Anaerocolumna sp. AGMB13020: one gene and its partner. The protein of the gene in region 1 interacts with the protein of each later gene in a pairwise test. Links are inferred from orthologs where the notes say so. Each region holds a gene or a part of one and is shown on either strand. Other genes may lie near its edges. The genes, in order: R2R35_RS03465 and grpE.

Region 1 (11,716 bases):
AGACGATCAGATCGTCCTTTGGCAGCAGGACGGTCTTCGCATCCAGAACTGCCATAACTTCGTTTTCCCTGATAATTGCGATCACATTAATGGCTTCTGTCTGCCTGAGCCTTAGCTTATCAAGACTTTTCCCCTCCCATTCAGGGAGAGGCTTCATTTCAATGATATCGTATTTATCTGATCGATGTATGGAATCCATTAAATCATTGGTAATTAAACTATAAGCAACTCTTTCGCCCATCTCTTTTTCAGGCAGGATTACCCTATCTACACCAATCGACTCAAAAATCTGTTTTTGCCTTATTCCATTGGCTTTTACAATAATATAATTTACTTTTAATTCTTTTAGTATAGTTGCGGTAACTGCAGCAGATTCAAAATCTCTGCCGAAAGCAATAATTACAACATCAAAATTGCTGATACCTATTTTTTCTAAAACGGCTTTATCAGAGGCATCAGCCTGTATAATATGGGTTGCTATGTGAAGATTTTCCTGCACAATCTGTTCATCTATATCACAGCATAGTACATGATAACCGTTGTCAGTAAGAGCTTGTGTCAGTCCTTTTCCAAACTTGCTTAAGCCTAAAACAGCAAATTGCGTATTATGGCTAATTCTAAATTTTTTCATAATATCCTCTTTCATGAATATCAATCTCAAGTAGATATTCGTTAATCAGTTGTTAAAAACCATCTAATGTATATCATTTTATTACAAAGCTATCCAATCATAATATCCTCAGAAGGATAGTTTATTCGTCCGTTAATCTCACTATTACGGCTGGCTATGGATAATAGAAGAGCAATAGGACCTAGTCTTCCTATAAACATAAATACAATCAGTATAAGCTTTCCCGGAGCCGAGAGATATGGCGTTATTCCCGTTGTTAATCCAACCGTTCCGAGTGCTGAGGCTACTTCAAATAATATATCCATCGGTGTATGGTCAAAAGCCGAATATCTTTCCGTGAAAGATAAAAGGACAGTACCGCTCAGCCAAAGTATCAACATGATTACGACTACAGCTATCGCTTTTTGCAATGTAACAACTGGTATTGTACGGTGAAACAATGTAATGTTTCTACAGCCTGTTATGGTACTTATGACACTACATATAATGATAGCCACAGTTATTGTCTTTATGCCGCCTGCTGTTCCACCAGGTGACCCTCCGATTAACATAAGTATACAAGAAATCATCTTAGAGGTGTCGTTTAATTCGTTCTGAGGAATAGTAGCAAATCCTGCAGTCCTTAATGTAACAGATTGAAAGAAACTTGCTAGTATTCGCTTACCCTGGCTTAAATTACCAAGTGTTCCCGGATTGGAATATTCTGAGAAATAAATCAACAAAGCTCCGGCAATAATCAAAGTAACGGTGCTGATTAGAACCAGTTTTGTATGGAGAGAAAGATATAACTTTTTTCTGCTATTGCGTGAAAGCATAGCTTGGACTTTTAAGTGAATATCTCTCCAGACAGAAAAACCAATACCTCCCAAGATAATCAGGGACATAATAGTAAGGTTTAGTATGATGCTGTCCACATAAGGTATCATACCTAACTCTCCGATAATATCAAATCCAGCATTACAGAAGGCAGAGACAGAATGAAAAATACCAAATGCCAAGGCTTGATACCATACCATTTTCTGCTGTAAGAAAAATACAAATAAGAAAACGGCTCCTATTCCTTCTATGATGAATGTACCACGGATTACAAGGTTTACAAATTTAACCATGCCACTAAGCGTCTGAATATTAAAAGCTGATTGTACTGCCAATCTATCTTTTAGAGTAACTTTTTTTCCTATATGAATAAGAAAAAAGGTAAAAATGGTTATCAAACTAAGCCCGCCTAACTGTATCAGGCACAGTATAACTATTTTTCCAAAAATACTCCAGGTGGCAGAGGTGGTAAGGGTTACCAATCCGGTTACGCAAACAGCTGAAGTGGTTGTAAAGAGAGCATCCAGATATGATACCTCGACACCGCTTTGTCTGGAAATTGGTAAATACAATAAAATTGAACCAACCAACAGTAACAGTACAAAGCTGATAACAATAGTCTGTGATGGTGATAATTTGTTGTTAAACCGTAGTACAAGTGTTTTAATTTTCATTACGTCTCTTCCTATCATTTATCAATTGTTCAATGTTAGTTATTATATGTTGTGCGAATATATTTGTCAAATCCATAATATCTATTTACCATTATATTATAATTAAAACAAGTTTAAAAATTATTAAGATGAGACGAGAGAATTAATGCTTCATAAAACGGTTCATAAAGGCGGCCATGGGTTTATAGGGAAAGCTCTCCAGGGAAGCAGTGACGGCTTTTAATTCCTTACGTATGGCAATGCTCTGAGGACAGTGCTTTTCACATAATCCGCAGCCCACACATTTGGAGGAATTATGTCCGGCTGTTCGTACAATATAATTGAAGCGGGCGGAGATTTTTCTGGTTACAGCAGTTTCATTATAGCAGGTAAAGCACATAGGGATATCAACCCCATGAGGACATGGAATACAATAAGCACATCCGGTACAGGGAACTAAAAAGGAGCGGTTTAAGACATCCTTTACTCTTTTATACAGTTCTTTTTCTTTGTCAGTGATGATATCAGCCTGAGCCAGGCAGGCAGAAGCAACATTGGCCTGAAGCATTTCCTGTGAGTTCATACCGGAGAGCACCGTTAATATCTGGGGATGATTCCACAGCCAGCGGAAGGACCATTCAGCTGGTGAATGCTTCTCTTCGGATTCGTCGAATACTTGTAAAGCCTCCTTGGGAAGATTGACTAACTTGCCTCCTCTTAAGGGCTCCATAATCATAATAGGAAGTCCTTTATCCGCTGCATAGAGCAGTCCGTTTTTGCTTGCCTGGTTAAATTCATCATAGTAATTGTACTGGAGCATACAAAATTCCCAGGGATATGCATCAACGATTTTAACAAATTCCTCTTGTCCGCCATGATAAGAAAAACCGATATTTCGAATCAGGCCCTTCGCTTTTTTCTCCTCTATCCATTCTTCAATTCCAAGGCTTATCATCCTTTGCCATACATCCAGATTGGGAAGCATATGTATAAGGTAATAGTCGATGTAATCCGTTTTCAGCCTTTCCAGCTGGGTATGAAATATTTTGTCGAAATCTTCTTTTTTCTTAACTAGATAAGGTGGGAGTTTGGTTGCGATTTTCACTTTATCGCGGTAGCCCTTTGATAAGATACGGCCCAGAGTGGCTTCGCTGCCAGGGTATATGTAGGCAGTATCAAAGTAATTTACACCCATTTCAATTGCTTTTATTATCTGTTGTTCTGTTTCTTTTTCGTCTCGTTTAAAACGCATACAGCCAAATGCCAGGACAGAAATTTCATCTCCGTTTTTCGGGTTAATACGGTATTGCATGCTTACCTCTTTTCTTGATATCCTTGGATATTCAATGTTAATTAAACCAACTATCCTTTACACGCAGCAAAGGAAGAACTAAAGCTAAATATATACAGTATAACTGTATTATAGGTTAATGATAGCCATAGTCAAGAGTAATTTTAGGCTTTCTTACAGAAGAAGGATTGACATTAACTTTGCAGAGGATTACATTAGTCATAGATTCAGGTGACATTTAGAAAAGAGGCGTAATAAATATGAAATTTAAGAATTTATTAAATACAAAAGGTCATAAGCCTTCCTTTGGTTTAAAGGAATTGCTGGGATATATCGGCCCGGGACTGTTGGTTACTGTAGGTTTTATCGATCCGGGAAACTGGGCTTCCAATATAGCAGCAGGTTCTGATTATGGATATAAGTTATTATGGATGGTTACCTTGTCTACTATAATGTTGATTCTGCTGCAGCATAATGTTGCTCACCTTGGTATTGTTACCGGTGACTGTCTGTCAGAGGCCGCCAACAGGCATTTAAAACCCTGGTTATCAAAGACAGTACTTACCACTGCGCTGGTGGCTGCAATCTCTACGGCCATGGCAGAAATCTTAGGAGGTGCAATTGCACTTAATCTGTTATTTCGTGTTCCGGTTAAAGCAGGAGCGGTAATCATATTAGCGGTAATCCTTCTATTGCTATACTCCAACTCCTATAAAAAGCTTGAAAAAGTTATTGTTGGGTTTGTATCCATAATCGGTATATCCTTTCTATATGAATTAAGTGTGGTACATATCAGCTGGGGAGAAGCTGTCAGGGGATGGACAGTCATACAATTTCCCCATGGCTCCATGCCCGTTATTATGGCAGTATTAGGTGCGGTTGTAATGCCCCATAATCTATTTCTTCATTCGGAAATCATACAAAGCAGGCAGTGGAATTTAGAGGAAGAGGCTGTTATAAAAAGACAGCTGCGTTATGAGTTTTTGGATACTTTATTTTCCATGATAATCGGGTGGGCAATTAACAGTGCAATGATTATACTTGCCGCTACTACTTTCTTTTCCCAGAGAATCAAGGTGTCTGAGCTTGGTCAGGCACAGCAGATGCTGGTACCTCTGGTTGGAAGCTTTGCAGCCGTGTTATTTGGTGTAGCCTTACTGTTTGCGGGAATATCATCAACCATGACTGCCGGAATGGCAGGGGGAACCATATTTGCAGGGATGTTCGGAGAGCCATATGATATCAGGGACAGACATACCAAAATTGGAGTTGCAGGAATACTGACACTGGCGGCGGTTGTTATTTTTCTGATAAAGGATCCTTTTAAAGGATTGGTATATAGTCAGATGCTGCTAAGCATTCAGCTGCCGATTACTGTAATTACACAAGTATACCTGACTTCCTCAAAGAAGGTTATGGGGAATTATAAGAACAGTTTTCTGAATAATATTGTATTGTGGTTAATTGCTTTCGTACTGACGGTTTTGAATGTAATGCTGCTGGTTAGTTATCTGTAAAAGGGAAGTTGCTGGGGGGATTGTAAGGATATAATGGGTAGTTTTTTTAAAGGGGACGGCAATTGCATAAAATAGATAAAATTCAAACGTTCATTCCAATGTATAAGAAGTCCTGATTTCTCTGATACTTTTGTGCTGGAAATAGCCTCAAACAGATAACTCGCTTCGCTCAGACAATCTGTTTGAGACTATAGCACAAAAGCATCAGAGAAAAGGACTTCTAATACATTTCCATAGGCGTATGAATTTTATCTATTTTATACAACTGCCTGAAAATTAATTAAAGCTATGTTGATAGTACTGCTTGATATTTTATTAGAATTCTTATTTAGTTATAGAAATTAGATATAAAAATCCTATAATAATGAAAGTCTTGTAAACAGGAGATTTGATTATTTAAAGAGGTTTAAGTCAGAGTGAGTGTTATATAGGGTAGGAACTTAATGACAATATCATTCGGATACTTCATTTTGTCGTAAATAATACTGTTGCAATAAATAGAAGGCAAAGTTATAATTCTATGTAGTAACAGAAGGGTTTACAGCTTATTAACAGAGCTTATTGGTTATTAGTGTAAACTGAACAATAGAAGAGAAGAGGATTATGGATATGTTTGGTGAAGCAGAAACCTTACAGGTAAAGAAGGCCATCTTAAAAGCAATCGAGAAGAAAGAAATCGCAGGCGGAAACCTGTTAATAGTAAAAGGCGGTAAGGAGATTTTCTATCATGAAGACGGATTAGCTTCCATTGAAGAGAAACGTCCTGTGAAAAGAGATACTATTTTCAGACTTTATTCCATGTCAAAGCCTGTAACAGCTGCGGCTGCAATGATTTTAGTTGAGAGAGGGGAACTTGATCTCTATGAATCCGTAGGTAAGTATCTTGAGGGATTTCGTAATCAGATGGTAGATGACAATGGAACTCTTGTAAAAGCTGAAAGTGAGGTTACCGTTAAGGACTTGTTAAATATGACCTCAGGGCTGCTTTACGGAGGAGAGAATCTGGCGGGAATAGCTACCAGTAAGGTATTTGCTGAAATCGATAAAAAGTTATTTACCGAAAATGCCCTCAGTACCATAGAAATTGCAAATAAACTCGGCAAATGTCCCTTGGCTTATCATCCTGGCTCCTTCTTTAGCTATGGTACCAGTGCAGATGTTTTAGGTGCAGTTATTGAAGTCGTAAGTGGAATGCCTTTTGGTGAATTTCTGGAGAAAGAAATATTTGTTCCTCTTGGGATGAAGGACACCGGGTTTTACGTACCAGAGGAAAAGAGGAACAGGCTGGTATGTACATATGGAGCTGATGAAGCAGGCGGCTTAACCCTTTATACCGATAATAATTTGGGGATTATTCAGCCGATGGATCGAAAACCGGCTTTTGAATCCGGCGGTGCGGGACTGGTATCAACAATAGATGATTACGCAAAATTTGCAGCGATGTTAATGAGCGGAGGCTCCTATGAGGGAACCCGGATACTAAGAAAAAGAACCGTTGAGTATCTCACCACCAAGACCCTGAACGAAATACAGTATGAGGGGCTGGTTCCCTGGACAACCTTAGAAGGCCACAGTTATGGAAATCTTATGAGGATAATGACAGACACCACAAAAGCCGGAACCATTGGAAGTCCCGGAGAATATGGCTGGGATGGCTGGCTTGGCTGTTATTTCTGCAATTGTCCTGCTGATGATCTGACGATTCTGTTCATGATACAGAAGAAGGACGCCGGAACCATGGAGATTACAAGGAAATTACGTAATATCATTATAAGCAGCTGCAGTGAATAACATTCTATTTATAAAACACTTGTGATAATATAGAAAATATATTTCATATTTATTCTTATACGAGTATTGTTTACCAGGTATCAAAAACTTTGTTTTATCCGATTTCAGGTGAATAGTACAAACCAGAAAGAATGAATGCGCCTATGGAAAGGTATTAGAAGTCCTTTTCTCTGAATATTTTGTGCTATAATGTAAGACAGATTGTCTGAGCGTATCACAGCGAGTTATCTGTCTTACATTATGACAAGCACAAAATCTTCAGAGAAATTAGGACTTCTTATACCTTGTAATGGAAGCATGAGTTCTTTCTGGTTTGTACAATTTGCCGTCCCCTTGTGATAACCTACTTTAATACACAAAATAAAAAGTTGAAAAAAATTCAAATCCATGTATAATGAAGTTATAAAAAATATAAAGGGTGATTCCTTTGATCTATTCCATGAGACAAATTAATACAGTTGTATTTAATTAAGACGGGCTAAAACAGCCCGTCTTTCTTTTTGGCTTTAACTCGGTAAAGAGAATCATCTTTTACACATAATATATGCTTTCAGCTCAATATTTCGAGGGAGAGAAGACATGACTAAGAGTGATAGAAAATAAAAATTGAAAGGCTGCCATGTAAAGCTTCTTTCACTCTCTTTTATCTGTGGCAGTATCCTTTGTTTACCAGGGATATACAATTGGTGTTAGTATGAAAATAGCAGTATTTGAACTTAGACAGGATGAGAAAAAGAAGCTGGAGGATTTAAAAGGGAGGCATGGGCTGGAGCTGGTCACTACAGGGAAAGCCTTAAGCAAGCAAACCTTAAAGCTGGCAGCCGGTTGTGAGGGGGTAACAATACTTGGGAGAAGTAAATTAGATAAAAGTTTACTGCTAGGACTGAAGAACTTGGGGGTCAGATACATATCCACAAGAACGGTTGGATATAATCATATTGACGTGGCATATGGGAAAGAAATCGGACTTAAGATGTGTAATGCCGGTTATCCGCCCAAAGGCGTTGCAGAGTTTGCAGTTATGCTCATGCTTCTGACTTTAAGAAACTACAAACCTGCCATGTGGAGGCAGAATGTGAATGACTATTCACTGCAGGGACTTACCGGACAGGAACTTGGTAACCAGACGGTAGGGATTATCGGAACTGGTTGTATCGGGCAGGAGGTAATAAAGCTCCTGTCAGGTTTCGGCTGTAAAATCATAGCCTATAATCGAACTGAAAAAGAAGAACTGAAAAAATACGTGGAATATGTAACGCTTGAGGAGCTTTACAGACTTTCTGATATTATCTCCCTCCATGTTCCGCTGACAGAGGAAAACAGATATTTCATTGACAAAAAGGCGATAAACAATATGAAAACGGGAGTTATCTTAATTAATACGGCAAGAGGTGAATTGATGAATATAGAAGCCCTTACTGAAGGAATTGAATCTCAGAAGATTGGAGCACTGGGGCTTGATGTCTTTGAGAAAGAAGAGGGAATTTATCATGCAGACAGAAAAAATGATATATTAAAGAATAGGGATATGGTGTACTTAAGACAATTTCCCAATGTTGTAATGACTCAGCATATGGCTTTCTATACCAGAGCTAATATTGATAGTATGATGACCTGGGGAATTGAAGGGATATTAGACTTACACCTGACCGGCTGCTGCACCCAGGAAATAGGATAAAAGGGCAAATTATAAGAACAGGCTAAGGGATAAGTAACCCATTAGCCTGTTCTTACAAAAGGAGTTGTTTCATATGAGAGTGAAGCCAGGCAATTATAGTATCTTTGTCTTTGTTCAGGGGAGATATTTCCGACCATAAATTTTGAAAATACATTTCAACAGATTTAATCATTAGAGGTTCCGTCACAATACCTTTTATGCTGTCTTTGGAACCAGGCATTTCAAAGCATAATGTTTCATTCCCTTTCAGAGAAAAATAAAGGGGTTTCTCATTAACAGTCAGGGGCTTATCATATAGAACAGCTATTTCATAACTTTCCGATTTTCTTAGAAATTCTATAAAATTCTCAAGGAATTGAAGAATATCCTGTTTATCCAGTTCTGCCTTCAGTATTCCGTTTTCTGTATAAATACACAGTGTTCTGGTGGATATAATATGTAATAACAGTTCAGCATCAAATATATTACGGTAGCTGATCGTTTTATTGAGCTGCTTTCGTTCTTTGAGGTTATTCGTAAAGAGTTCTATAACCTGCTGGCGGCTTGTCGGTGTCACGTTATTTCTAGTTAGGATTTTCTTTAGTATAGGAAGAGGAAGGAACAAACTTAAACCGTAGTTATAATTTAACAACAGGGTGCAATATTTGTTGACAGCATATAACTGTTTCATAAACTGAGGAGTTTGAGAGGCATTGTAATAAGTGAACAGCTCTTCCATACGGTTTTCAGCAAGATGATGGCAATAATCAGAATAAATCTCGATAGCTGATTTATTTACCAAATAAAAACAAGTCTCCACCAGGGAGTCTGTTTGGGTTGGAAAGCTGGACAAAGCAGCAATGCCGGTAACAACACACATATCTCGCTCCAAAGAAATCAAATTAACCGGCGAATAAAGGAGGCGTACTCTTCCCGTTGCAATAACAGGAAACAGGAAGAGAATAAAGTCTGTATTTTGCTTCAGATTCAGGCTAAGTTTTAAGGATATAACTATTTGCCAGCCGCTTAATGCTGCTTTTTTCAGATTTTCCCTGAATTCCAATAAAATATCATTGTAGGGAGTGTCTCTACTGGAAAATAAATTATTTAGTAATGTTATATATATTATACGTTTTCCAGATGCTTTCTTTGATCTGCTGGCCTTTTCGAATAGCGTGCTTATGGTTATCAGTATATTTTCTGTTCCGATTATTATTCTGTCTTCCGGTGAAAAGGACAGGGTAGGATCCTTGATGGTACTGCTGCTAAGAGACAAGGGTGGCTCTTCCTTTTGTGTTTTATCTGACTTACTATTGTTTTTCTTTTTTTCCAGGCTGACACCCTGAGATTCCAGAAGCATTTTTTTGATTTTTTCTTTTGTTGATATATCAGGAACCAGGCCGAAGGAAAATTGCTGGTATAATTCTTCTATCCGCTCCAGTTGAACTGTGTTCATTGTATATCTGGATAAATATTCTGCAATATTTTCGATATACAAAGTATTATAGGAAGGGACCCTGACTTCATGCACCCATCGGTTAACAAGGGAACTATCCACGTTCAATGCTTTGGCCAGCCGATTCATACTGATGTCTAACACCGCCAGTAGTGATTTCAGGCATTTGCCAAAAGTCATATCATTCGTCATATAAAAACCTTCCTTCAACAAAAAATATTCCGTCTGTTTTAAAAAGTAATGCCATCATAAGAAGGTTGAATAGTCTTCGTTATGGTGGCATATTTGTTGTTCTATTCCTGTGCGATTATCCTTACCTATTCTAGCCTTTGGGGTATTCTTTGTCAAGGGAGTAACAGGCATACTATTATCAGTTCGGTAAACTGTCAATGCCAGGTCAATGACAAAATGTTATAAATAGTACCAAATATTACAAATAATTTATATAATTATCAAAAATACTTTTATTATGACAAGATAAATATACATAAAAGGAGGCAACATATGAAAAAGCTGGTTATTAAAAGCATCAAGACAAAGTTGATTTTGAATTATACAATCTTGATTATTATTTCATGTACCACATTGGGATTCATGGCTGAAAATGTGGCAAAATACCTTATTATCAAAGAGGCCGAAAAGTCACTGGAAGCCCTTGCTGTTGAAGGAGCCAAGGTAGAAAGCGCCAGATTTGGAAATTTGATAACATCTCTTCAAGCAATGTCCAGAGTTCCTGCCATAAATGGGAACAGTGCAGAACAGCAGGAGTACCTGAAAGAAGAGCAGGAGAATAGTGAATTTATCAGACTTGGTATCGTTGGAGCAGACGGCGTTCTAACCTATGAGGATGGTTCTGGTGTTAATCTGGAATCTGACAGTTCCATTGGGAAGGCTGTAACAGCCGGAGAACGAAAGATTGATTTTCAGGAAGATTCCGGAACCGGAGAGCAGCTACTGTATGTTTTGGTTCCTATAATGAAAGCCGGCAAACCGGAAGGTGGCATTTTAGGAGTTGCTGAAGGTGGACTATTAAGTACAATGGTCAAAGATATAGCCTATGGAGAGAATGGTTATGCCTATATTATAAACGAACAGGGAACGATTGTAGGACATCCCGATGAAAGTATGGTAAAGGATAAATTCACTCCTGCCAAACAGTCAGAAACAGATAGTAGTCTGAAATCGGTAGCCGCTTTCTTTCAGACAGCTCTCAGTCATAAGACAGGAGTGGATTCCTATGCTTACAATGGAAGAATCATACATAGTGGTTATGCCGCCATCGAGGGTACGGACTGGACCTTTGTTATGGCTTCTCCTCAAAGTGATTTCCTGGCTGAATTACCCTTATTATATAAACTAATGATTAGTATCATTTTAGTTATCGTGGCTGTAAGTATGGTAATATCATATATAATAGGCAAGACAATAACAAAGCCGATAATAACGGCCGTTGAATATTCCTCTAGAATTGCAGAATTGGACCTTACGCAGAACGTACCGGCAAAGTTATTAAGCAAAGAAGACGAGACTGGAAAATTGGCAAAGGCTATGCAAAATATAGGAGAGAGACTCAGGTATGTTATAAAGGATATCCATCTTGCTGCGCAGGATATGTCCGCTGCCTCAGAGGAATTGATGGCAACCTCAGAAGAGACAGCCGCATCCTCACAGCAGATAAACAGGACCATAGAAGATATATCGGATGAAGCAGCCAATCAGGCAGGTATTACCAAAGAAGGTAATCAGAAGGCAGAATTATTAAAATCAAGTATCAGTCAGGTAATGACCAGTATTGATAATGTTAATCAAACTTCTGCTAGAATTACAAAAGTGGTTGAAGAAGGCGTTACAGAAATACAGCAGCTGGATGCTATAACTGCCGCTGCAACGAAAGCTCTTATAGA
Region 2 (11,875 bases), 4.7 Mb from region 1 along the record:
GAAAAAGTAATAACCGTTATAAGCAATTATGTTCTGGAGAATCATAATTCCATATTTCAATATGTCAGAGATACCAGTGAAAACAGTAACAGCAGTTATGCCTTAAGCGGAATGATACACAGTTTCCCAATCAATGAATATGTTGCAAACTCCAATGAGACAGAAAGTGAAAAAAGCAATCAATACATAAATAATAATCCTATGATCTATTCCGCCAAAGACAATACGCTTTTAAGATATGACGATTACTTAAAGCTCATTAAACAAGGAATACATACCACGCAACAGACCTCAGGGAGTGCAGTTGCTGAAATAACAGAAGAAGCGGAAGAGGCAGTGGCAGCAGACTCCAAAGGTATCAACAGCACCATGCTGCCCATAGATATAATAAACGGTGAGTTTTATCTGGAAGATGAAGGCACCAGTCACATAGATGATAGTCATAAACAGGCTATCAGCCTGGGTAATGGAGAACATTATACTTTGGAACAACTGGAAAATAAACATTTTTTATATAATAATTTTTACATAGTGGATGGTACCACATCGGTCAAGGACTCAATATTTGATGCAAAAGCAATGTTGGGAATGGATATGACATTAAAAACGAAAGAAGACAAGCCGCAAATACTGATATACCATACTCATTCCCAGGAAGCTTTTGCAGACAGCGAGAGCGGAAAAGTAACAGATACGGTAGTAGGCGTCGGCGAAGTACTGGCAGACATCTTAGAAACAGAATACGGTTACAATGTAATTCATGACAAAACGAAGTATGATATGATGGGAGGTTATCTGGACCGTAACCTTGCCTATAATTATGCAAAAGACGGTGTCACAAAGCTCTTAAAGAAAAATCCCACTGTGGAAGTAGTAATAGATCTCCATCGAGATGAAGGGAATAAAAGAGTGGTAGAACTAAACGGTGAAAAGGTAGCAAATATCATGCTCTTTAACGGACTCAGCCGCAACTCCAAAGGAGAAGACATCGCAAGTCTTTATAATCCCAATCTACAGGCAAATCTGGCCTTCAGCCTGCAGCTCCAGCTAAAGGGAAGAGAACTGTTTCCGGGGCTAATGTATAAGAATTATCTAAAAGGCTACCGCTTCAACCTGCATCTTAAGGAAAAGTCAATTCTGGCTGAAGTAGGTACAGCCAAAAATACTGTACAGGAAGAGAAGAACTCCATGAAATATCTGGCAGAAGTACTTTACCAGGTACTGCAAGGTGAAGAGTAAGTTAATAAAAGTGAAATTATGAAAATAAAAATACAATAGAGAGTCAAGTGTAGTGTTCTGTTTTGCTGTCGTACGGACAGAAAATGTATAATATCATTTGTAATCGGGTAACCTTAATGCCGATAAAACAGAGGAGCATGGCTTATAGGAAGGAATTTTCTATTGAAGGATACCTTACACTTAAATGGCAGCAGTTGTCCCTAGGAAAAATTATACCACTGTTTGAGCACACAGCCCTACACTCATAAGACGTTCCAGCGAGTTTGGTATAATTTATCCTGCAAGGGACAGCTGCTGCCATTTTTGTGGAATTTGGTACCCTGAACAAGAAAATGGCTTCCTATAAGCCATGCGCCTCGTCCGTTACCAAAGACCCAATATTCAAGTCCACTTACCCTCTCTGGTAATCTAATCTGCTTGTCACTGACCTTTTCATATGCTATAATACCCATATTGACCGAAATTAGGAAAAAGGATCAACTCATTTTTGCAGGAGGAACTTAATAAATGATTGAACAAAGCAATATTCGCAATTTCTGCATCATTGCTCATATAGATCACGGCAAATCAACCCTTGCGGATCGTATTATAGAAAAGACAGGCCTGCTGACCAGCAGGGAAATGCAGGCACAGGTACTTGATAACATGGAACTTGAGAGGGAAAGAGGAATAACCATAAAAGCTCAGGCCGTCAGAACCGTATACAAGGCAAAGAACGGCGAAGAGTATATCTTCAACCTTATCGATACGCCGGGACATGTGGATTTCAACTATGAGGTATCCAGAAGCCTTGCAGCCTGTGAAGGTGCGATTCTGGTAGTGGATGCAGCGCAGGGAATTGAAGCTCAGACCCTTGCCAATGTGTATTTGGCGCTGGACCACAACCTGGACATTATGCCGGTTATTAATAAAATAGACTTACCCAGTGCGGAGCCTGAAAGGGTGAAAGCTGAGATTGAGGATGTAATCGGCCTGGAAGCACAGGATGCGCCGCTGATTTCTGCAAAAATAGGACTTAACATTGAAGAAGTATTAGAACAGATCGTAACCAAAATAGCGCCTCCCAAAGGAGATGTAACAGCTCCTTTGCAAGCATTGATTTTTGATTCAAAATATGATTCCTATAAGGGTGTTATTATTTTCTGCCGTGTCATGGAAGGAAAGATAACCAGGGATACCACTATAAAAATGATGGCAACCGGTGCAACAGCTGAGGTTGTTGAACTTGGAACCTTTGGCGCCGGACAATTTATACCCTGTGAAGAACTGACAGCAGGTATGGTAGGCTATGTAACAGCCAGCCTTAAGAATGTACGTGATACCAGAGTAGGTGATACCGTAACCGATGCAACAAATCCCTGTAAGCAGGCACTGCCAGGTTATAAAAAGGTAAACTCCATGGTTTATTGCGGTATGTATCCCGCAGATGGTGCTAAGTATCCAGATTTAAGAGATGCGCTTGAGAAACTCCAATTAAATGATGCCGCCCTTCAATTTGAACCGGAGACCTCTGCAGCATTAGGATTTGGATTCCGATGCGGTTTCTTAGGTTTATTGCATCTTGAAATCATTCAGGAACGATTAGAGAGGGAATATAATCTGGATATCGTAACAACAGCTCCGGGCGTTGTGTATAAGGTTCATAAGACAGACGGTCAGATTCTTGAAATAACGAATCCCTCCAATTTACCTGACCCTTCGGAGATAGAGATGATGGAGGAACCTATGGTAAGCGCAGAAATCATGGTTACCACGGAGTTTGTCGGTGCGATAATGAACTTATGCCAGGAGAGAAGAGGTATATACCTTGGTATGGAGTACATGGAAACTACAAGAGCGTTGCTGAAATATGACCTTCCATTGAATGAAATTATCTATGATTTTTTTGATGCCTTAAAGTCCAGATCAAAAGGTTATGCCTCCTTTGATTACGAAATGAAGGGATATGTACAGTCTGAGCTTGTGAAGCTGGATATTCTGATAAACAAAGAAGAAGTGGATGCTCTTTCCTTTATCGTACATGGAGAGTCAGCTTATGAACGCGGCAGAAAAATGTGCGGTAAGCTGAAGGAAGAGATTCCAAGACAGCTCTTTGAAATTCCCATTCAGGCAGCTATCGGCAGCAAGGTAATTGCCAGAGAAACCGTTAAAGCAATGAGAAAAGATGTACTTGCCAAATGTTACGGCGGCGATATATCACGTAAAAGAAAGCTGTTAGAGAAGCAAAAGGAAGGCAAGAAACGTATGCGCCAGGTGGGTAATGTAGAGATACCGCAGAAAGCCTTTATGAGTGTATTGAAACTGGATGAAGATTAGTAAGATTGTTGTAATTAATAAAATATTTCATTAAGTGAATTCTTCTGTTATAGTGATATTATTTGGTTTTCTTTTTTGAATGGTTAGATATGAGTACGAGTTACTCTCAAAAAAGGATTATTAAGAACCAGCTTAGATCACATAATCAGAAGAATTTTTGACTAAATTGTTAAAATGAATATTTATTGAGCTCAATAAGCACACAAACCGCGGAGGCTTACAGTTAAGTGGAAAAGAAAAAAGAGTTAGGCTTATATATACACATACCTTTCTGCGAAAGAAAATGCTACTACTGTGATTTTCTCTCAGCAGCAGCTGACAGGGGAACGAAAGCTGCTTATGTCGATGCTTTGATAAAGGAGATTAACAGCTACCGATATCTAAAGGAGGATTACAGGATCAGCACAATTTTTATAGGAGGGGGAACACCTTCTACTTTAATGGATGGAGAGCTGGTCCGTATCATGGAAGCGGTAAAGGACGTTTTTCAAATAGAAGACCGTTTTCTTTCCGATGAGAAAACGGTTAATGGACTGCCAAAAGAGGATTTTATTGAAGCTACCATAGAGGTAAATCCGGGAACGGTGAGCAGAGAAAAGCTCCTTCGATTAAAGGCAGCAGGCTTAAACCGTATCAGCATGGGACTTCAATCGGCTGATAACAAGGACTTAAAACTTCTTGGAAGAATCCATACCTATGAAACCTTTTTAGATACCTATAAGGCTGCCCGAGAGGCAGGCTTTCAGAATATTAACATTGACCTTATGTCTGCACTCCCCTGGCAGTCCTTACAGGACTGGATGGAAGTATTAGAGAAGGTTATAAGCTTAAGACCAGAGCATATATCTGCTTATAGTCTTATAATAGAAGAAGGGACCCCTTTTTATGAAAAATATTCGGAAGTTTCCTTTGATGATGAGCTGGACAGGGCGATGTACTGGAGTACCGCAGAGCGGCTTAAGGCTGCAGGATATGGACATTATGAGATTTCTAATTATGCGTTTGAGAACAGGGAATGCAGACACAATATAGCCTATTGGATCAGAAAGAATTACCTGGGAGTGGGGTTGGGGGCTGCTTCGTTAATTGAAAATAAAAGATTTCATAAGGAAGAGGATCTTAAAAAGTATCTACAGCAGGCAGGAAGTACGGACAGCCTGTCAATAGATACTGAACTGCTTGACAGGAAACAGCAGATGGAAGAGTTTATGTTCCTTGGCTTAAGGCTGATGAGAGGAATCAGCACAAAGGAATTTCAGGAGCTATTTGGGTCAAACATTGAAAGTGTTTATCGCATACCCATTGAACAGTCTGTAAGAGAAGGACTTCTTTCGGAAGAAAACGGGCAGCTTTTTCTGACTGCTAAAGGCATTGATTTAAGTAACACAGTTATGGCAAGATTTTTACTTTAGGGAAGTATTTTTCTGATTGATAAAGAGAAAACTACCTTGGTGAACACCATACAGGTTGAAGTAAGAATTATGCATAAAATATTGGATTTTTTTGAAAATAGCACTTGACAAAGTAAAGCTTAAGTGCTATTTTATGTATAAAGATATTAGCACTCTATTGAAGTGAGTGCTAACAATCGAAGAGTAGGAGGGATTCGATGGAACTGGATGAAAGAAAATTGAAGATATTACAGGCTATTATCCGAAATTATCTGGAAACCGGTGAGCCGGTAGGGTCAAGAACCATATCGAAATACACCGACCTGAATCTCAGCTCTGCCACTATTAGAAATGAAATGGCAGATTTGGAGGAGTTGGGATATATCATTCAACCCCACACCTCGGCCGGCAGAATACCTTCGGATAAAGGATACCGCTTATATGTGGATACCTTATTAGAAGATAAAACCCATGAAGTGGAAGAAATGAAGGAATTGATTCTTGAGAAAGCGGGTAAACTTGACCAGTTGCTGAAACAAGTGGCGAGGCTTTTGGCGGACAATACCAACTATACTACTCTGGTGACGAAGCCGCAATACCGAAGCAAGAAGGTAAAATTTATTCAGCTGACGGAAGTAGATGCAACACATATCCTTGCTGTTATACTCGTGGAGGGTAATGTAGTTAAGAATAAAATCATTGAAGTAACCGAATGCCTGAATAAAGAAATCATATTAAAGCTTAATATTGTATTTAACACTTTCCTTCAGGGATTAGATCTTACAGAGATCAACATGTCCCTTATACAAAAGATGAAGGAACAGGCAGGGAACTACAATATGCTTGTCAGCCATATATTGGATGCCGTAGCAGAAGCAATCAGTGAAGAAGATGATGTGGAAATCTTCACAAGCGGTGCCACCAATATATTGAAATACCCGGAATTAAGTGATGTTGATAAAGTGATGGAGTTAATAGACACCCTGGAAGAGAAGGAACAGCTATCCGATATCATCATCAATAAACTGGAAGCACCGGAATCAGGAGGAATACAGGTCTATATAGGCAGTGAGACACCAGTAAAGTCCATGAAGGACTGTTCGGTTGTTACTGCTACCTATCAGATAGAAGAAGGTGTATATGGCAAGATTGGTATCATAGGACCCAAGCGTATGGATTATGAGAGAGTAGTAAATATATTGCATACCCTTATGGCGCAATTAGATGATATATTTAAGAAGAAGACTTAGCATAGTCTTAAAACCTAACAGAAGGAAAGGCGGTTTGTATAAGTGGAAGATAAAACAAATTCTATGGATGAAACCTTAAAAGACCAGGATATCAATCCTGATGTTTCAGAAGATACCTTAGAAAAAAAAGAACAGGAATCTGATGTGGCAGCAGAAGATACAGACACTGCAGAAACAGTTGAGGAGTCCGACGCAGAAGATACAGAAGAAGATGGAAAAGACGGACAGAAATCCGGAAAATCCTTCTTTCGAAAAGACAAAAAAGAGAAAAAAGATAAGAAAGATTTAAAGATTGATGAATTAAACGACAGGCTGATTCGTAATATGGCTGAGTTCGATAATTTCAGAAAACGTTCCGAGAAAGAAAAATCTCAGATGTTTGAAATTGGAGCAAGAGATATCATTGAGAAAATACTTCCTGTCATCGATAACTTTGAACGCGGTTTAGGTGCCATTTCGGAAGAAGAGAGAGAAAGTGCTTTTGCACAAGGTTTTGAGAAGATTTATAAGCAGATGTTCACAGCTCTTTCAGATGCAGGCTTAAAGCCCATAGAGGCAGTTGGTAAACCCTTTGACCCCAATTTCCATAATGCAGTGATGCATGCGGAAGATCCGGAACAGGGCGAGAACCTTGTTGCTGAAGAATTCCAAAAAGGTTATATTTACAGGGATGTTGTAATTCGTCACAGTATGGTTAAAGTAGTAAACTAATACAGAGGCAGCTAGTGAGCTTATATGGTTCACTTTCATAAATAGTAATATATCAAGAAAAATAAAACACTTATAATAGAAGGAGGAAATTTATCATGGGTAAAATAATTGGAATCGATTTAGGTACCACAAACTCATGTGTAGCAGTAATGGAAGGCGGAAAGCCCGTAGTTATTGCAAATACCGAAGGAGCAAGAACAACTCCCTCCGTAGTAGCTTTTACAAAGACAGGAGAAAGATTAGCAGGTGAAGCCGCTAAACGTCAGGCAGTAACAAATTCCGATAAGACAATCTCTTCCATTAAGAGACATATGGGAACTGATTATAAAGTTACAATCGACGATAAAAAATATACTCCTCAGGAAATTTCCGCAATGGTACTTCAGAAATTAAAAGCGGATGCTGAAAGCTACCTGGGTGAGAAAGTAACAGAAGCTGTTATTACGGTTCCTGCTTACTTTAACGATGCTCAAAGACAGGCAACGAAAGATGCGGGTAAGATTGCAGGACTTGATGTTAAGAGAATTATCAACGAGCCTACAGCTGCTGCTTTGGCATATGGCCTTGACAACGAACATGAGCAGAAAATCATGGTTTACGATTTAGGTGGTGGTACCTTCGACGTTTCCATCATTGAAATTGGAGATGGTGTTATTGAAGTATTAGCTACTTCCGGTGATAACCGTCTAGGTGGTGATGACTTTGACGATAAGATTACCAGATATATGATCGAAGAATTTAAAAAGACAGAAGGTGTTGACTTAAGTCTTGATAAAATGGCACTTCAGAGATTAAAAGAAGCAGCTGAGAAGGCTAAGAAAGAGTTATCTTCTGCGACTACAACAAACATAAATCTTCCTTTCATCACTGCAACAGCAGAAGGTCCCAAGCACTTCGATATGAACTTGACAAGAGCTAAATTTGATGAGCTTACACATGACCTGGTGGAGAGAACAACAGTACCTGTTCAGAACGCATTAAGAGACGCCGGACTTACAGCTTCTGACCTTAAGAAAGTACTATTAGTAGGTGGTTCTACACGTATACCTGCTGTACAGGATAAAGTTAGACAGTTAACTGGCCAGGAAGCTTCCAAGACCTTAAATCCCGATGAATGTGTTGCTATTGGTGCTTCCATTCAGGGTGGTAAATTAGCAGGTGATGCCGGTGCAGGAGATATCCTTCTTCTTGATGTTACTCCACTGTCCTTAAGCATTGAGACTATGGGTGGTGTGGCTACCAGATTAATTGAAAGAAATACAACTATTCCTACTAAGAAGAGTCAGGTATTCTCAACAGCCGCAGATAATCAGAGCGCAGTTGATATTAACGTTGTACAGGGTGAAAGACAGTTTGCCAAAGACAACAAGAGCCTTGGACAATTCCGTCTGGATGGAATTCCACCAGCAAGAAGAGGTGTTCCTCAGATCGAAGTTACCTTTGATATTGATGCCAATGGTATCTTAAATGTATCAGCTAAAGATTTAGGAACAGGAAGAGAACAGCATATCACAATTACCGGAGGTTCTAACCTTTCTGATGCAGATATCGACAAGGCAGTAAAAGAAGCTGCTGAATATGAAGCACAGGATAAGAAACGTAAAGAAGCAGTAGAAGTTAGAAATGATGCAGATTCTATGATATTCCAGACGGAAAAGGCTTTAACTGAAGTTGGTGATAAGATTAATCCTGATGATAAGACAAAGGTTGAGGCTGACTTAAATCACTTAAAAGATTTACTTCAGAAATCCAATCCGGAAGTTATGTCCGACGGCGAAGTAGAAGATATCAAAGCTGCGAAAGAGAAATTAATGGAAAGTGCTCAGGCTTTATTTGCTAAGCTTTATGAGCAGTCACAGGGCGGTCCTGCACCTGATATGTCAGGCGCACAGGGCGGTGCAGATGCTTCTTACGGAGATGATGTAGTAGACGGTGACTACAGAGAAGTTTAAATTTAATTGTTAGTTACAAAACGTCCTTAAAGTTTTTGCTTGACGATTGTATCATAATTCATTAAAATATGATTTGACTTGTCGAATCGGAGAAAATGCAAAAGTATTACAATAGGCAGTCGAAGGACTGCCTATTTCTCAATATAGAGAATAGAGGTTGTTTTATTTAGGAGGATGGATTAGAGCATGGCAGATAAACGTGATTATTATGAGGTCCTTGGAGTATCCAAGACTGCAACAGAGGATGAAATAAAGAAAGCATACAGACAGCTTGCCAAGAAGTATCATCCCGATGCGAATCCGGGGGATAAGGAAGCAGAAGTAAAATTTAAAGAAGCTTCAGAGGCGTATGCAGTATTAAGTGATGGAGATAAGAGAAGGCAATACGACCAGTTCGGTCACTCTGCTTTTGACGGCGGAGCCGGTGGCGCTGGTGGATTTGATTTTACCAACATGGATATGGGGGATATCTTTGGAGATATTTTCGGAGATCTGTTTGGCGGCGGAAGAACCAGAAGAGCCAGTAATGGCCCCATGAAGGGACCTAATGTCCGTGCCGGTGTAAGAATAACCTTTGAAGAAGCAGTAACTGGCGTTGATAAAGAATTAGATATTAACTTAAAAGAAGAGTGTACTACTTGTAGCGGCTCTGGTGCAAAACCGGGTACCGGAACAGAGACCTGCAAAAAGTGCGGTGGAAAAGGCCAGGTAGTATATACCCAGCAATCCTTATTCGGTATGGTTAGAAATGTTCAGAGCTGTCCTGATTGTAATGGAACGGGTAAGGTAATAAAAGATAAATGTACCGTTTGTTATGGCAGCGGTTATGTGAACAGAAAGAAGAAAATCCAGGTATCCATTCCGGCAGGTATTGATAATGGGCAAAGCATCCGTATCAGGGATAAGGGAGAACCAGGAGTTAATGGTGGCGAAAGAGGAGATCTGCTGGTTGAAGTTACTGTGACACGTCACCCTATATTCCAGAGACAGGAATACGATATTTTCTCAACTGCTCCTATCTCTTATGCAAAAGCTGCCCTTGGTGGTGATGTTAAGATCAGCACAGTAGACGGTGATGTACTCTATACTGTAAAACCTGGTACGCAGACCGATACCAAAGTAAGGCTCAGAGGAAAGGGAATACCTACACTTCGTAACAAACAGGTCAGAGGTGATCACTATGTAACGCTGGTAGTTCAGGTACCTACAAAACTCACAGCTGATCAGAAAGAACTGCTCCAGAAATTTGAGGAAGCAATGGAAGGCAAGAGCGAGACGGAGTCCCACGAAGGTGATAAGGAAAAAGAAAAAGGTAAAAAAAAGTTTTTCGGAAAAGATAAATAAAATCATACAATAGCAGCATTTATCAGTATATCTAACAGCAATCTGCAAAGGAGCAAGGCTGTGAGAGGATATTGGAGAGATGCTGCTTAAGTCAGGAGAAAACAAGAAATGAAATGGGTAAAACTCACTCTTAAGACTCTCACAGAAGCAGTAGAGCTTGTAAGTGACATGCTGATGGAAATGGGTATAGAAGGAATAGAGATTCAGGATAATGTTCCCATAACCGAAAGAGAGCGTAAAGAGTTGTTTATAGACATTCTTCCAGAACTTGATGTATCCAATCATGAGGCATTTATCAGCTTCTATCTGGAGGAAGAAGCCGATGTTGATGCAACTGTGAATGCTGTAAAGGAAGGACTTGCAGAGATATCACAATTTGTTGACACCGGCGCTGGTGAAATCGAGATCTCTGTGACAGAGGACCTTGACTGGATTAATAATTGGAAAGCTTTCTTTAAGCCTTTTCGTTTAGAGGATAATATTGTTATTAAACCAACCTGGGAAGTCCTGACGGATAAAAGAGAGGGAGATATTGTCATCGAACTGGATCCGGGAACTTCTTTTGGAACCGGTTCTCATGAGACTACCAAGCTGTGTATTCTGGCCTTGAGGAAGTATTTAAAAGCCGGCATGCAGGTACTTGATGTAGGTTGTGGCAGCGGAATCCTTTCAATTATTGCATCCAGACTTGGAGCTGAAACCGTCCTTGGAACGGACATAGACCCTCGTGCTGTGGAAGCCTCTGCAGAAAACACAGAAGTGAATGGGCTTACAAGGGAAAAAGTATCCTTTATAAGCGGTGATATTATATCCGATGAGGAAATTAAGAAAATTGCAGGATTCGAAAAATATGATATAGTAGTAGCAAATATTCTTGCAGATATCATTATTCCCTTATCGGGAAAAATTGGTGAACATCTAAAAAAAGGCGGACTTTTTATTAGTTCTGGAATTATCAATACAAAAAAGGAACAAGTGCTCAGCGCCATAAAGAGCAATGGTTTTGAGGTACTCGGCGTGGAAGAGATGGGAGACTGGGTATCTGTAATTGCAATAAAATAAGAGCTTTGATAACGGAAGGGTTAAAGACATGCACCGTTTTTATGTACAGGAGAATCAAATAAATAATGGGGCCGTAACCCTGACCGGAGAAGATGTTAATCATATAAAGAATGTCCTCCGAATGAAAGCCGGGGATGAAGTGGTTCTCTGCAATGGCAAAGGCAGGGATTACCATTGTGTCATAACGGAATTACAAAAAGATGAAGTATTGTTGAAGGTCATCAAAGAGTGGGAGGCAGACACAGAATTAAGAGGTAAGATTTACCTCTTTCAAGGCCTGCCGAAAAAGGATAAAATGGAATTGATTATTCAAAAATCCGTAGAACTTGGAGTTTTTGAGATTGTACCGGTTATGACCCGCAGAACTGTAGTTAAATTAGAAGATGAGAAGAAAGAGCGTAAAAAGCTTGAAAGATGGCAGGCGATTGCAGAAAGTGCAGCCAAACAGTCCCGCAGGGGGATTATACCTCGTGTAACGGAAGTATACTCCTTTAAAAAAGCTTTGGAGTATGCTGCTAAAGTAAATATAAAGCTGATGCCCTATGAAAATGAAAAGGGTATATCCTACACAAAAGAAATCCTTAATCGTATCAGCAGCAATGAGAGTGTA

What was found.
Region 2: the proteins of R2R35_RS03465 (region 1) and grpE interact in binary tests that used the Escherichia coli proteins (3 or more experiments, as listed by UniProt). The link is inferred for Anaerocolumna sp. AGMB13020 from one-to-one orthologs.

What each region holds. Positions count from the first base shown.
Region 1 is NZ_CP136910.1:811,122-822,837, reverse strand. Bases 2,954-5,779 are described here. They hold R2R35_RS03465 (Nramp family divalent metal transporter), read left to right. Parts: upstream 2,954-3,651; coding sequence 3,652-4,908; downstream 4,909-5,779. Other genes in these bases: R2R35_RS03460 (serine hydrolase domain-containing protein), read left to right, coding at 5,512-5,779; R2R35_RS03470 (aldo/keto reductase), read right to left, coding at 2,954-3,412. Outside these bases: R2R35_RS03480 (potassium channel family protein), read right to left, coding at 1-631; R2R35_RS03475 (TrkH family potassium uptake protein), read right to left, coding at 721-2,121; more of R2R35_RS03470, read right to left, coding at 2,264-2,953; more of R2R35_RS03460, read left to right, coding at 5,780-6,699; R2R35_RS03455 (D-isomer specific 2-hydroxyacid dehydrogenase family protein), read left to right, coding at 7,394-8,377; R2R35_RS03450 (helix-turn-helix domain-containing protein), read right to left, coding at 8,430-10,004; R2R35_RS03445 (methyl-accepting chemotaxis protein), read left to right, coding at 10,317-11,716. UniProt on the Escherichia coli protein: H(+)-stimulated, divalent metal cation uptake system. Involved in manganese and iron uptake. Can also transport cadmium, cobalt, zinc and to a lesser extent nickel and copper. Involved in response to reactive oxygen.
Region 2 is NZ_CP136910.1:5,487,370-5,499,244, forward strand. Bases 5,099-8,083 are described here. They hold grpE (nucleotide exchange factor GrpE), read left to right. Parts: upstream 5,099-6,259; coding sequence 6,260-6,907; downstream 6,908-8,083. Other genes in these bases: hrcA (heat-inducible transcriptional repressor HrcA), read left to right, coding at 5,165-6,196; dnaK (molecular chaperone DnaK), read left to right, coding at 7,003-8,083. Also shown: R2R35_RS23140 (stage II sporulation protein P), read left to right, coding at 1-1,239; lepA (translation elongation factor 4), read left to right, coding at 1,747-3,555; radical SAM family heme chaperone HemW, read left to right, coding at 3,783-4,967; more of dnaK, read left to right, coding at 8,084-8,859; molecular chaperone DnaJ, read left to right, coding at 9,046-10,203; prmA (50S ribosomal protein L11 methyltransferase), read left to right, coding at 10,312-11,265; R2R35_RS23180 (16S rRNA (uracil(1498)-N(3))-methyltransferase), read left to right, coding at 11,294-11,875. UniProt on the Escherichia coli protein: Participates actively in the response to hyperosmotic and heat shock by preventing the aggregation of stress-denatured proteins, in association with DnaK and GrpE. It is the nucleotide exchange factor for DnaK and may function as a thermosensor.